One region of the Paenibacillus haidiansis genome, then DNA from elsewhere that is predicted to be linked to it. Evidence: riboswitches for the same ligand, from Rfam matches in the RefSeq annotation. Region 1 holds a riboswitch; the other holds the start of a gene.
The links. A riboswitch is a leader RNA that binds a small molecule or an ion and turns the genes downstream of it on or off. The one in region 1 is predicted to bind cyclic di-AMP.
Positions count from the first base shown of each region.

Region 2: linked by a shared signal. The riboswitch ahead of V3851_RS09155 (hypothetical protein) and the one ahead of V3851_RS07855 (alpha/beta fold hydrolase) in region 1 are both predicted to bind cyclic di-AMP.

Region 1 covers NZ_JAZHPZ010000003.1:156,807-162,650, forward strand. Annotated here, with positions in the region: gene metE (5-methyltetrahydropteroyltriglutamate--homocysteine S-methyltransferase) at 1-98, opposite strand, end outside; gene glsA (glutaminase A) at 318-1,259, shown strand; gene V3851_RS07855 (alpha/beta fold hydrolase) at 1,270-2,064, opposite strand; cyclic di-AMP (ydaO/yuaA leader) riboswitch at 2,191-2,357, opposite strand; gene V3851_RS07860 (alpha/beta fold hydrolase) at 2,621-3,466, opposite strand; gene V3851_RS07865 (glycoside hydrolase family 3 N-terminal domain-containing protein) at 3,620-5,844, opposite strand, start outside.
Region 2 covers NZ_JAZHPZ010000003.1:443,169-449,012, reverse strand. Annotated here, with positions in the region: gene V3851_RS09170 (MFS transporter) at 1-488, shown strand, start outside; gene V3851_RS09165 (metal-dependent hydrolase) at 564-1,259, opposite strand; gene V3851_RS09160 (bifunctional 4-hydroxy-2-oxoglutarate aldolase/2-dehydro-3-deoxy-phosphogluconate aldolase) at 1,382-2,032, shown strand; cyclic di-AMP (ydaO/yuaA leader) riboswitch at 2,207-2,454, shown strand; cyclic di-AMP (ydaO/yuaA leader) riboswitch at 2,559-2,741, shown strand; gene V3851_RS09155 (hypothetical protein) at 2,858-3,274, shown strand; gene kdpF (K(+)-transporting ATPase subunit F) at 3,329-3,406, shown strand; gene kdpA (potassium-transporting ATPase subunit KdpA) at 3,443-5,122, shown strand; gene kdpB (potassium-transporting ATPase subunit KdpB) at 5,141-5,844, shown strand, end outside.

The sequences.
Region 1 (5,844 bases):
GATTCTTCGAGCCGGCCGGCCCAAAATGCTTCGAGCGCTTTCTTCCATTCCCGTTCCGCCCCGATGCGCGGATATCCCAAAACACTGCTTTTCGCCATCTTGTAAACACTCCCATCCCCTATTAATTGTTACATGAAAGATATCACACGCCAGTGGCAATAAGGTAAATCCAAAAAACTATACCCAGCTATAATCTAAGGCTATAACGAAAGCTATGATGTGGCGCTGAAGTTGTTTATTTAAAATACTTATTTCCGGTATCAGAAGCTATCACCTGTACCGATAATGTAAATAACTCATTTGGGAGGCGAATCGATATGACAGCCGTGGAAATCCAACAAATCAGGCGAAAACTGCCCGAATGGGTGGCGGCAAGCGTACCGTTTGCCGAGGGGGGCAAGGTCGCTTCCTACATCCCCGAGCTGGCGGGGGCGCCGCATGATGCCTTGGGCATTACACTCATCAATGCAGACGGGGATCTTATAACCGAAGGCAGTTGCGGCCGGCGCTTTACGGTGCAGAGTATTTCCAAGTTGTTCACACTGATCTTGGCGCTGATGGATATCGGAGAGGATCGGGTGTTCGAGAAGGTCGGCATGGAGCCGACGGGAGACAATTTCAATTCCGTGTTGAAGCTTGAGCTCGTGCGGCCCGGCATTCCGTTTAACCCGCTCATTAACGCGGGGGCGATTACGGTGTCGGCATTAATTCGCGGCAGCGATCCGGAGGAAAAAACGGAGCGGATTCTGCAATTTATGAGGGCGTTGGCCAATAATGATCACTTGCGGGTCGACCTCGACGTTTACCGTTCGGAGGCCGACACCGGCAACCTGAACCGGTCGATCGCTTATTTACTAAAGCAAAACAAAGTGCTCGACGGGGACGTCGAGGAAGTACTGGATGTCTATTTCCGGCATTGCTCCATCGCCGTCGATTGCGCGGATTTGGCGCGCATGGGTCTGGTTTTGGCTTGCAACGGAACGGACCCGTTGACGGGGAAGAGCCTGATTCCCCGCAGATACGTCCAAATCGCCAAGACCTTCATGACGACCTGCGGGATGTACAACGCCTCCGGCGAATTCGCTATTCAGGTCGGTTTACCGGCCAAGAGCGGCGTCTCCGGCGGCATACTGTCGCTGGTTCCGGGGCGTTACGGCATAGGCGTCTACGGTCCGGCGCTGAACAATAAAGGGAACAGCCAAGCGGGCGTTCATTTGCTGGAGATCATGTCCCGGGAATTGAACTGGAGTATGTTCTAGTCCGATCCCGTTATACCAATTGATGATCGATCAAATAATTCAGCAGCAGCCGGTTGAAGCTGTGCGGCTGGCATAAATGGCTCGGGTAGAAGGCGTCTTTCAGAATGGCGAACTGCGCCAAAGGCAGCATGGCCGAAGCCTGGTTCATTTGCTTCAGCCCCCATTCGTTCTGGCTCCCGGCCACGCATAGCATGGGAACCTTCAGCTTTGCCAGGTCCTTGAACATATTGGCCTGCCGCAGCGCCAGCCGCTGCTTGATCGCTTCCGTCGGACGCTTATGCAGAATTTCATTTCTCAAAATCGAATAAGCCGGCAGCCACCGGTTATAAGTAACCCTGAGCGAACGCAGGAAAAATTCCGCAGGCAAATACCATGTTACCCAAGCCAGCGGTTCTATGAGTTCCCACAGCGACTTGCCCTTCGCATACAGAATGCTTTCGAACAAGCAATCCACCAGCACCAGAGCCTTCACCCGTTCCGGATAAAGCGCGGCGAACTTCTGGGCAAGGACGCCGCCGCTGGAGTAGCCGACCAGGACCGCTTGAGGCACCTGCAGCATATTCAGCAATTTTTGCAAGTCCTCGCACTGCGCCTCCAATATATGGGGGATGTCGATATTCATTTTGCCGGATTGCCCGTTCCCCCGGAGATCCAGGACGATAACCTTCGATCTTTTGCCGAAATATTCGATTTGCGGTTCAAACATATGATGCGAGGACCGGCAGTCATGCAAAAAAACGATCGGCGTGCCGGTGCCGTGCACCTCGTAGTATAATGACGTTCCGTTCAGTTCAATTTGAGGCATAGTAACTTAAGCCACCTCTTGTTTTTTTTCGCAACAAAAAAAAAGCATCCGAAAAGAGGAACTTTTCGCAATGCTTCTCTAGTCAAGGTTATAATTAATTAACCTCGTTAAATACGCATGGTTGCAGTCGCCTCTCTTATTACGCTTACGAGGTTAGCTGCCGGATTCGGGCTGTAAGAGTAGCCCTACTCGATCACGCTCGAGATTCACCCCATGTGAAGAGATCCGAAGCTCTCCTCACGGTTGGTTCCCCCGTTTCCCGCGTTCCCGCGGAAACTCAGCGATAAAGACACTTATATAATTTCCGAAGTTCTGCAAATGAATATACGCTTGAAAGCCGGATATGTAAAGGCATGACTTCCGTAATATTCGATTGTTTTAAATAAAAAGGTATAGATAAAGCGCTTCCAGGCCATCCGCTCTAATTCTTTTCAAGCCTTCCTCGCTTTTTCTCGCCTTTTTAAAAATATCTAAAATGACCCAGCTTTTCCCCGAACACCTCTCCGGCCAGCTCCGGAAAAAGCCCCTTGGGAATCATTGCTGCCTCACTTTGTATTCATTCATTTGACGCTGACTCAGCATTCGCTTCATCCTCCGCCGTACCCGGATCATTCGGGTCCCCGAGACTCCCCATCCATTCCTCCATTGCGCCGGCAACCGCCAGAAGCTGCTCCTCCGCGGATATGGAGGCCGCATTATCCCCCTTCTGCATGCCGTATACGCCGAATTGGCCGTGGTTTCCGCCTTCGATCGTTACATAAGTCGTAGCATCCGGCAAATTGGACTTCGCCCGCTCCCACGCCTCGCGGTCGAGCACGCCGTCATTCGAACCGGTGATTTGCAGCGCCGACATATTAAGACCGTTTAAGCTTCCTCCGTCATCCGCGTATGAGGCCAGGAAGTAAACGCCGGCAACCGAGTCCGGATGCTTGGCCGCGTAGCGGGAAGCAAAGACGCCGCCGAGCGAATGTCCGCCGATCACATAGCTGTCTTCCGGATGCTCCGCGATAAACGAATCGGCCTTGTTCTGTCCGAGCATGGCCAGATTTAACGGCATCGCCGCGATATAAACGCGATGTCCCGCTTCGGCGAGCTTTCTGCCGAACAAAGCATAGCTTTCCGGCTCAACCAACCCGCCCGGATAAAAAATAATATTCGGCTGCAATGCCTCCATCCCGGCCGGTTCCAAGACATATCCGTCCCCCGTCTTGTTGACGGTTACGTTCTCGTCGCTGGAAAGCGCCGAAACCGCCGCGTCGAGCGGTTCGTATGTAAGGGTCTTGTAGAGAACCGCGAGCCCCAGCACAAGGACTACGACTACAGCAAGCGTCCACGACAGTACCTTCCTCCGTTTTAAGCGCCGAGGTTTGGCCTGCGAAATGGCATTCGTTTGATAGATCATTTCTGGTATCCCCTTTCGTAATCGACTTTCCGCGCTTATCTATAATATCATGAGCCTTTCCCGAAATGTCGGCCAGAAAAGGGATATTATTTATTCATTTCTCTTTCAAAATATTCTTCCTTAGTCAATTCAGAAAAGAATTGGGGGATGTATTCATCCCCAATCCTCCGGAAGCTTCCCTTTTGCCTTATTGACCCCAAAAATCACTTTGACGGCCGCCTGAAGGTTTGGAGCTTCAGCGCCGTAAGATGCAATACCCGACTTGACGTCTTGCAAGAACATCATCTCATATGGGTTGCCCGCGGAGAGCAGTACATATGATTTATTGCCGGTGTTCAGCTTGTCGATCAGGTCTTGATAAGCCGCCCAATCATAGTCCGAGATCGAACTGCGGAATTGATAGGAGACCAGGATTACGTGATCGGCCCGATTTATGGCGGCATACGTCTCCGAAGCATTCTTATCGCCAATGATTAGCGATTCGACGGAAAACCTTTTTCCAAAATTAGCGGAAGACAGGCTGTCTTCGATGGAATTTGACAGTTCGACGGTTGGCGCAAGAACGGCAACCGTATCTCCGTCGGACAGGCGCAAGGGCAAGCTATCCCTATTGTTGACCAACTCGGTTATCGCTTGTTCGGCAATCCCTTGTTCTACTTCACGGTGTTCCTTGGAGCCAATAATCTTATCCGCACGCTGAAGCTTGGCTTGCAAACCTTCCTGCGTCTCGAACAAACCGTACTCCTGTTTCAACTCAAGGATTCGCGTCACCGAAGCATCGATCCGCGCCTTGTCTATTTCCCCATTCTTCACCGCCTGGACGATGGCTTGGTGCGCCCCGGGGATGTCTTGCGGCATGAGGATGATGTCAACCCCTGCTTTAACCGCGAGCCGTACCGCTTCTTCCTCGCCGAAATGCTCGGCGATGCCGTTCATCGTAAACGCATCGGTCACGATCACTCCGTCAAACCCTAACTCCTCCCGAAGGAGTCCGGTCATGATTTTAGACGATAAAGTAGCGGGCAATAAAACGCTCGAACCGTCTTTCTTCGACTTCATCTTCGTATCGTCCAGTGCCGGAAAAGCAATATGCGAGGACATCACCATCCCGGCTCCGTTTTGAACGGCCGCCCGGAACGGTTTAAGCTCGATGGCTTCCAAGCGCTGCTTGTCATGCGTCACGACGGGCAAACCAAGATGCGAATCCACGGTCGTATCGCCATGGCCGGGAAAATGCTTCACGGCGGAAATAACGCCCGATTGTTCCAGCCCTTTCATGAACTGAACCCCAAAATCCGCAACCAGGTCGGGATCGGCTCCGAAGGAACGTATTCCGATAATCGGATTGTCCGGATTTACATTGACGTCAAGCACCGGAGCAAAATCCAGATTGACGCCGAGCGCCTTAAGCTCGGTGCCCGTCACGATGCCCGCTTGCTTCGAAAGAGCAGGTTGTCCCGTCGCACCAAGCGCCATATTGCCCGGCAAGTTCGTACCCCCGGGAATCCGGTTGACCACGCCGCCTTCCTGATCGATGCCCAAGAACAGCGGAATATCGCCGGCCGCTTGCTGTAATTGATGGTTAAATGTAATTAGCTGCTTGGCATCGGTAATATTTTTGTCAAACAGGATTAATCCGCCGGGCTGCTGCTCATAGAGCAGTTCTTCAACCCCCCCGTTCACCGAATAAGAAGGTTTACCGTTCCACATGCGGATATCCGGCATGAGCATTTGCCCGACTTTTTCTTCCAGGGTCATATAACCGAGCAGCTTGTTCCAATCCTTGGCCTCAATCGCCTGCTCCCGTTCGAAAGAGATCACTCTGGATAAAAAAACGGCAAACTCGGCCCGGCTCACGGAACGATCGGGACCAAAGCTTCCGTCCGGGTATCCGCCGATCAACCCGTTGGAAGCCAGCAGAAGAATGGGTTCCTTCGCCCAGTGCGTACGAATGTCCGACAGTTCCGATGTTTTGCCGCCGGGTTCAAGCACATAAAGCCGTGCTAAAATCGTGGCCGTCTCCCCGCGGCTTATCGGTGCGTCGGGCCGGACCGTTCCGTCATCAAAGCCCGCGACCAAGCCCAATTCTACGGCTTTGGCCATTTCGCTATAGAACATATGCGTTTTGGGCAAGTCGCGGAATTTGACCTCGGAGACCTTGAAATTTCTGTCGGGATAAATCTCGCGAATTAAATAAGTAACGGCTTGCGCGCGCGTAATGGAGCTTGACGGTTTGAATATTCCGTTGCCGTATCCCGCAATCGTTCCCCGTTGAGTCAAATCATAAATTCCATCCTCCGCCCACTTCGAGTTACCCAGATCCGAAAATATTTCCCGCGCCCAGGTCGTCTGCGGTGTTGAAGGAACAAGATAGACCA
Region 2 (5,844 bases), 290 kb from region 1:
ACGTGATGATGCTCAAAGGCTTCAGCTTGGTAAAGAGCTTCGAATATGTGCTGATCATGACGCTGGCTCAGCTGCCGGGGTATTTCACGGCCGCCTATTTTATCGAGAAATTCGGCCGCAAATTCGTCCTGGTGGTGTACTTGCTCCTGACGGCGGCCAGCGCCGCCTGGTTCGGCAACGCCACCACCGAAGGCATGCTGATTCTGGCCGGGATCTGCCTCTCCTTCTTCAATTTGGGGGCTTGGGGCGGCATGTACGCGTACACACCGGAATTGTATCCGACCCGGGTCCGTTCCACGGGCGTGGGGCTTGCCGCTTCCTTCGGCCGGGTCGGCGGCATCATCGGGCCTTATTTGGTCGGTATGCTCGTGGCCCGCGAGGTGTCGATCGGCGCGATCTTTTGGATCTTCTTCATTACGGTCCTGATCGGCGCTGTGGCCGTTCTGCTGCTGGGCACCGAAACGAAGGGCAAGGAATTAATCGACTAAATCAGGGACGAATGAGCAAAAATAAAACTCCACGGCGCTTCCCGCAGCAGGGAAACCGTGGAGTTTTGCGTTTATTTATTTCAAATCGGCCGTATCCAGGCTTTCTCCCGGTTTAAGCGCATGCCCGACGATTCCCGATTTTTGCAGCGCGGCGGCAAAGGCGTCGCCGTTCTGGGCAATGCCGCCGAAAGTATTGTAATGGACGGGAACGACATGCTTCGGATGGAGCCATTCCGCGGCGGTCAGCGCGTCTTCGGGCCCCATGGTGAAGAAATCGCCGATCGGCAGGAAGGCGAGGTCGATCGGGCGGCGGTCTCCGATCAGCTTCATATCGCTGAACAAGGCGGTATCCCCGGCATGGTATACGACGAACCCGCCAAGGTCGAGCACGATTCCGGCGGCCACGCCCAGATAGATGTTCGTTCCGTCAACCTGTACCGAAGAGCTGTGCAGCGCGGGGGTGAACGTCAATTTGCCGAACGGGAAATTGAACGATCCGCCCAAATTCATGCCGACGGTCTTCAGGCCCTTGGCGGCGAAAAAGTCGGCCAGCTCCACGATCGCGACGATCGTAGCCCCGGTCCGCCGGGCGATCGCTTCGGCATCGCCGATATGATCGGAATGTCCATGGGTGAGCAAAATGTAATCCGCCCGGATGTCTTCGGCTTGAACCGCGGCCGCCGGATTTCCCGTCAGAAACGGGTCGATGATCAGCCTGACATCGCCGGTATCGATGTGCACGGAAGCATGTCCCAAAAAAGTAAGCTTCATTAATGATCACTCCTATGGCAATTTATGCGTTTCCATTCTATTATATCGGTATAGACTCCTTAAGTCATATGTTGATGGGTTGAAAAGAAAGTGAAAATAATCACGTACCAAGGAGGAAAGGTATGACATCTGCATTATTGGACCGACTTAAAGAAGAGAAGATCGTCGCCATTTTGCGCGGCGTACCGAAGGAACGGGGGGATGCCGTCGCCGGGGCGCTGTCGAGAGGCGGTATCGTTTTCACGGAAGTTACAATGAATACGGAAGGCGCTCTGGACATGATCTACAGCTGGCGCGAGAAATTCGGCGAGCGGATGCGGATCGGAGCTGGAACGGTTCTCGACCTCGGGGCGGCGAAAGAGGCGGTCAGAGCGGGGGCAGAGTATCTGATTTCTCCTCACCTCGACGAGAAAGTCGTGGATTACGCGCTTGCGCAGGGCATCGGCGTGTTTCCCGGGGCGATGACGCCCACGGAAATCATCGCGGCCTGGAAGGCGGGAGCGACGGCCGTCAAGCTGTTCCCGATGGCGACGCTGGGGGTTGGATATTTGCGGGAGGTCCGCGCCTCTCTGAGCCATATCCCTATGCTCGCAACAGGCGGCGTACGTCTGGATAACATCCGCGAGTTTCTGTCCGCCGGAGCGACGGCCGTAGGACTCGGCGGGTACTTGGTGAACCCGGCCCTGGTTAGAGAAGGGCGGTACGAGACGATCGTGCAGAATGCGGCGGATTTGGTTCGGGCCGTAAAATCGTATAATGAAGTGACAGCCTAAAGCGAAATGAAATTCAAAGTATCAACGAGCTATATCGCGATTTAAAGAGATCGAATTCCATGAAAGCGCAATGAATTCGATTTATCGGCCATCGGGTGCGGCTTTTTGACGGTGGTATGACTTTACAGTAACTCCGGCCGGAGTTATGATTCAATCCATGATAACAAATAAACACCATCTGGATCGCTGAATTTCCCGGTAAGGGAAAACGGGGGAACCACCAAACACGATGCCTGCGGTTGGATGAACATTTTCACCATAAGCGGCCGTGTATTTCGTTCACTTCTTCAATGTGAGAGTTGAAGCGGGGACGAAATTGGGGTGAATCCCGGACGGAAAGCCATGGATCTTTCGTCCGGGTAGGGCGACTCTCACCGCCCGAATCCGACAGCTAACTTCGTAAGCGTGGATGGAGAGAGGATGAGTGACTGCGACCGCAACCATTACCGGCCACAGAGCGCTTCTATGCCTCTGTGGTTTCTTATTGCCTAAAATGAAAATAAAATGAAACATTTTTGCAATAACAAGCATTTTTTCGCTGAATTCCGAGTTTTTCGGAAACGGGGGAACCACCGAAACCAGGGGCCCGAACATATGGGCCAAGATGTTTCATTGGGGTGAATCGCCGGGAAGGCTATCGTCTTCCGGCGTAGGGCGACTCTCACGCCCGAATCCGGCAGCTAACCTCGCAAGCGTAAGGAGAGAAGCAACCGCCATAAAGCTGACCACGGCTTATTTTGCCGTGCGTCGAAGCCGCTTGGAAGGGTTCTTCCTTTCCTGCGGCTTTTTTTGCGCCTTGCTCTCCACATTGAAGGAGGAAGAATCGTGGAGGATGATTGTATACTCGTGGCCGCTCCGAACAGGGCCGGCCGGAATTTTGCACTGCTGCTTGTTTCCCGTGGGCGGAAGGTTGTCGTTCTGGTCAACAACAAAGCCGACGAACAGCAGGCCGGGAAGCTTGGCGCAACCGGAATCATCCGGGTAAAAACGGATGAGGAAAAAACTTGGGTGATCCCTGAATATGCGTTTAAATGCGCCTTTATTTTTGAAACGAGCTTGACTTTGACCTGCAGGTATTTGCAATTATGCCGCCGGTGGACGACCGGGCCGGTAATCGTCATTTCGCCGCACCGCCATCCGCGGATGATATACAAGGGGCTGGGAGCCACCTATATCATCCACTCCGCCACAGGCGAGGTGGGATTTCTGGCGAACGGCCTTCCGGATAACGAAGAGGAGTAGGGAGAACTGTCATGCTGAAAATCTATATGATTTCGGAAAGAGAGGGAACACGCCATGATGGTGGTCGGCATCGTTATACTGTTTTTGTTTCTGTATCTCGTCTATGCCTTGCTTCATCCGGAGAAATTTTGACTTAACCTTTTAGTCCAATACTTGAGGGGGATCCCGATGGATTTTTTGCAAATGCTCATAGTAATCGGAGTGATCGTCCTACTGGTGAAGCCGGTAGGCACTTATTTATATTATGTTTTTTCAGGAGAACCGAATCGGACCGACAAAATATTCGGCGGAATTGAACGATTTATTTATAAAGTGGCGGGATACAAACGCCTCGAAGGAATGAGCTGGAAAAAATACGGATTCAGTCTGATAGCGACCAACCTCGCGCTGATCGCGGTCAGTTATTTGATTTTGCGGATACAGCAGGTTCTGCCGCTGAATTCGAACAAGATGGAAGCGATGGAGCCGACGCTGGCGTTCAATACGGTCATCAGCTTTATGACGAATACGAACCTGCAGCATTACAGCGGGGAATCGGCGCTGTCCTATTTCTCGCAAATGGCGGTCATCACGATGATGATGTTTACCTCGGCCGCGACCGGCTTGTCCGCGGCGATGGCTTTCATCCGCGGGTTGACCCGGCGGGGGAGCACGGTCGGCAATTTTTTTGAGGATTTGGTTAAAGCGCATGTTCGCGTCTTTCTGCCCGCCGCTTTACTCGTCACTTTAGTACTCGTGGCGCTGCAGGTCCCGCAGACGCTGGACCCGACGCTGACGGTGCAAACGCTGGAAGGCGCTGTGCAGAAGATTGCGGTGGGGCCGGTCGCTTCATTGGAATCGATCAAGCATCTCGGCACGAACGGCGGCGGATTTTTCGGCGTCAACTCGGCCCATCCGTTTGAGAATCCGAACGGGCTGACCAACGCCGTCGAAATATGGTCGATGTGGGTTTTTGGCGCCGCCCTGCCGTATACGTTCGGGCTGTTCGCCAAGAACAAAAAACAAGGCTGGGTCATTTTCTCGGCGATGATGATTCTGTTCCTGGTCTTCCTATCCACGGTTTACTTCTCCGAAAAAGCGGGGAACCCGGCGCTGGAAGTGCTCGATATCGACGCCTCGCAGGGAAGCATGGAAGGGAAGGAAGTCCGTTTCGGCATCGCCGGCTCTTCATTGTTTACAACGGTCACGACGGCGGCCACGACAGGGTCGGTCAACAATATGCACGATACGCTGACGCCGCTCGGCGGGCTCGCCGCGCTGGCGCAAATGATGCTGAACGTCGTTTTCGGCGGCAAAGGCGTCGGGTTAATGAACATGATCATGTATGCCATCCTTGGCGTATTTATCTGCGGTCTGATGGTCGGGCGCACTCCGGAATTTATGGGGCGCAAGATCGAAGCGAAGGAAATGAAGCTGATTGCGATCGCGATTTTGGTCCACCCGTTTATCATTCTGGTGCCGACCGCGGTCAGTCTGATCACCGATTTGGGGTACAGCGCGGTTACAAACCCGGGATTCCACGGATTAACCCAGGTGCTGTACGAATATACTTCATCGGCCGCGAACAACGGGTCCGGCTTTGAAGGATTAGCCGACAATACGCCATTCTGGAATATAACTACCGGACTGGTCATGCTCTTCGGCCGATACGTATCGATCATCGCCCTGTTGGGAGTGGCGGGGTCTTTGATGAGCAAGGAACCGGTGCCGGAAACGATCGGGACGCTGAAAACCGACAATAAGCTGTTCGCCGGCATATTGATCGGAACCGTGCTGCTGATCGGCGCGCTGACATTTCTGCCGGCGATCGCGATGGGGCCTGTAGCTGAATTCTTGACATTAGGATAGCGAAAAGAGGGGTTTAGAATGTCCGACAAACGAAAAGGAAAGTTATCAGGGCCGATTATACGCAAGGCGATGCTGGATAGCCTGGTCAAATTGAACCCGGTCACAATGATGAAAAATCCCGTGATGTTCGTGGTGGAAATCGGCATGGTGCTCGTGCTGCTGCTCCTGCTGTTTCCGGGATTCTTTGGCTCGCGGAGCGGATTCGGCTTTAATTTATCGGTATTTTTGATTCTGCTGGTTACGATGCTGTTCGCCAACTTTGCCGAAGCGCTCGCCGAGGGCCGGGGCAAAGCGCAGGCCGATTCTTTGAAAAAAACGAAAAAGGACGTGACCGCGAATAAGCTTGTCGGCGGCCATGTCAAGTCCGTTGCCGCAAGCGAGCTGCGCAAGGGCGATATCGTCGTCGTCGCGCAAGGAGAGATGATCCCCGGCGACGGGGAAATCATCGAAGGGATCGCGTCCGTCGATGAATCCGCGATCACGGGGGAATCCGCCCCGGTCATCAAAGAGGCCGGCGGCGACTTCAGCTCGGTGACCGGCGGTACGCTCGTCGTGAGCGACCGGATCGTCGTGCGGATTTCAAGCGATCCCGGCGAGTCGTTCATCGACCGCATGATCGCGCTCGTGGAAGGGGCGCAGCGGCAAAAAACGCCGAACGAAATCGCGCTAAGCACGCTTCTTACCGTGCTGACGCTGATCTTCCTGATCGTGGTCGTCACCCT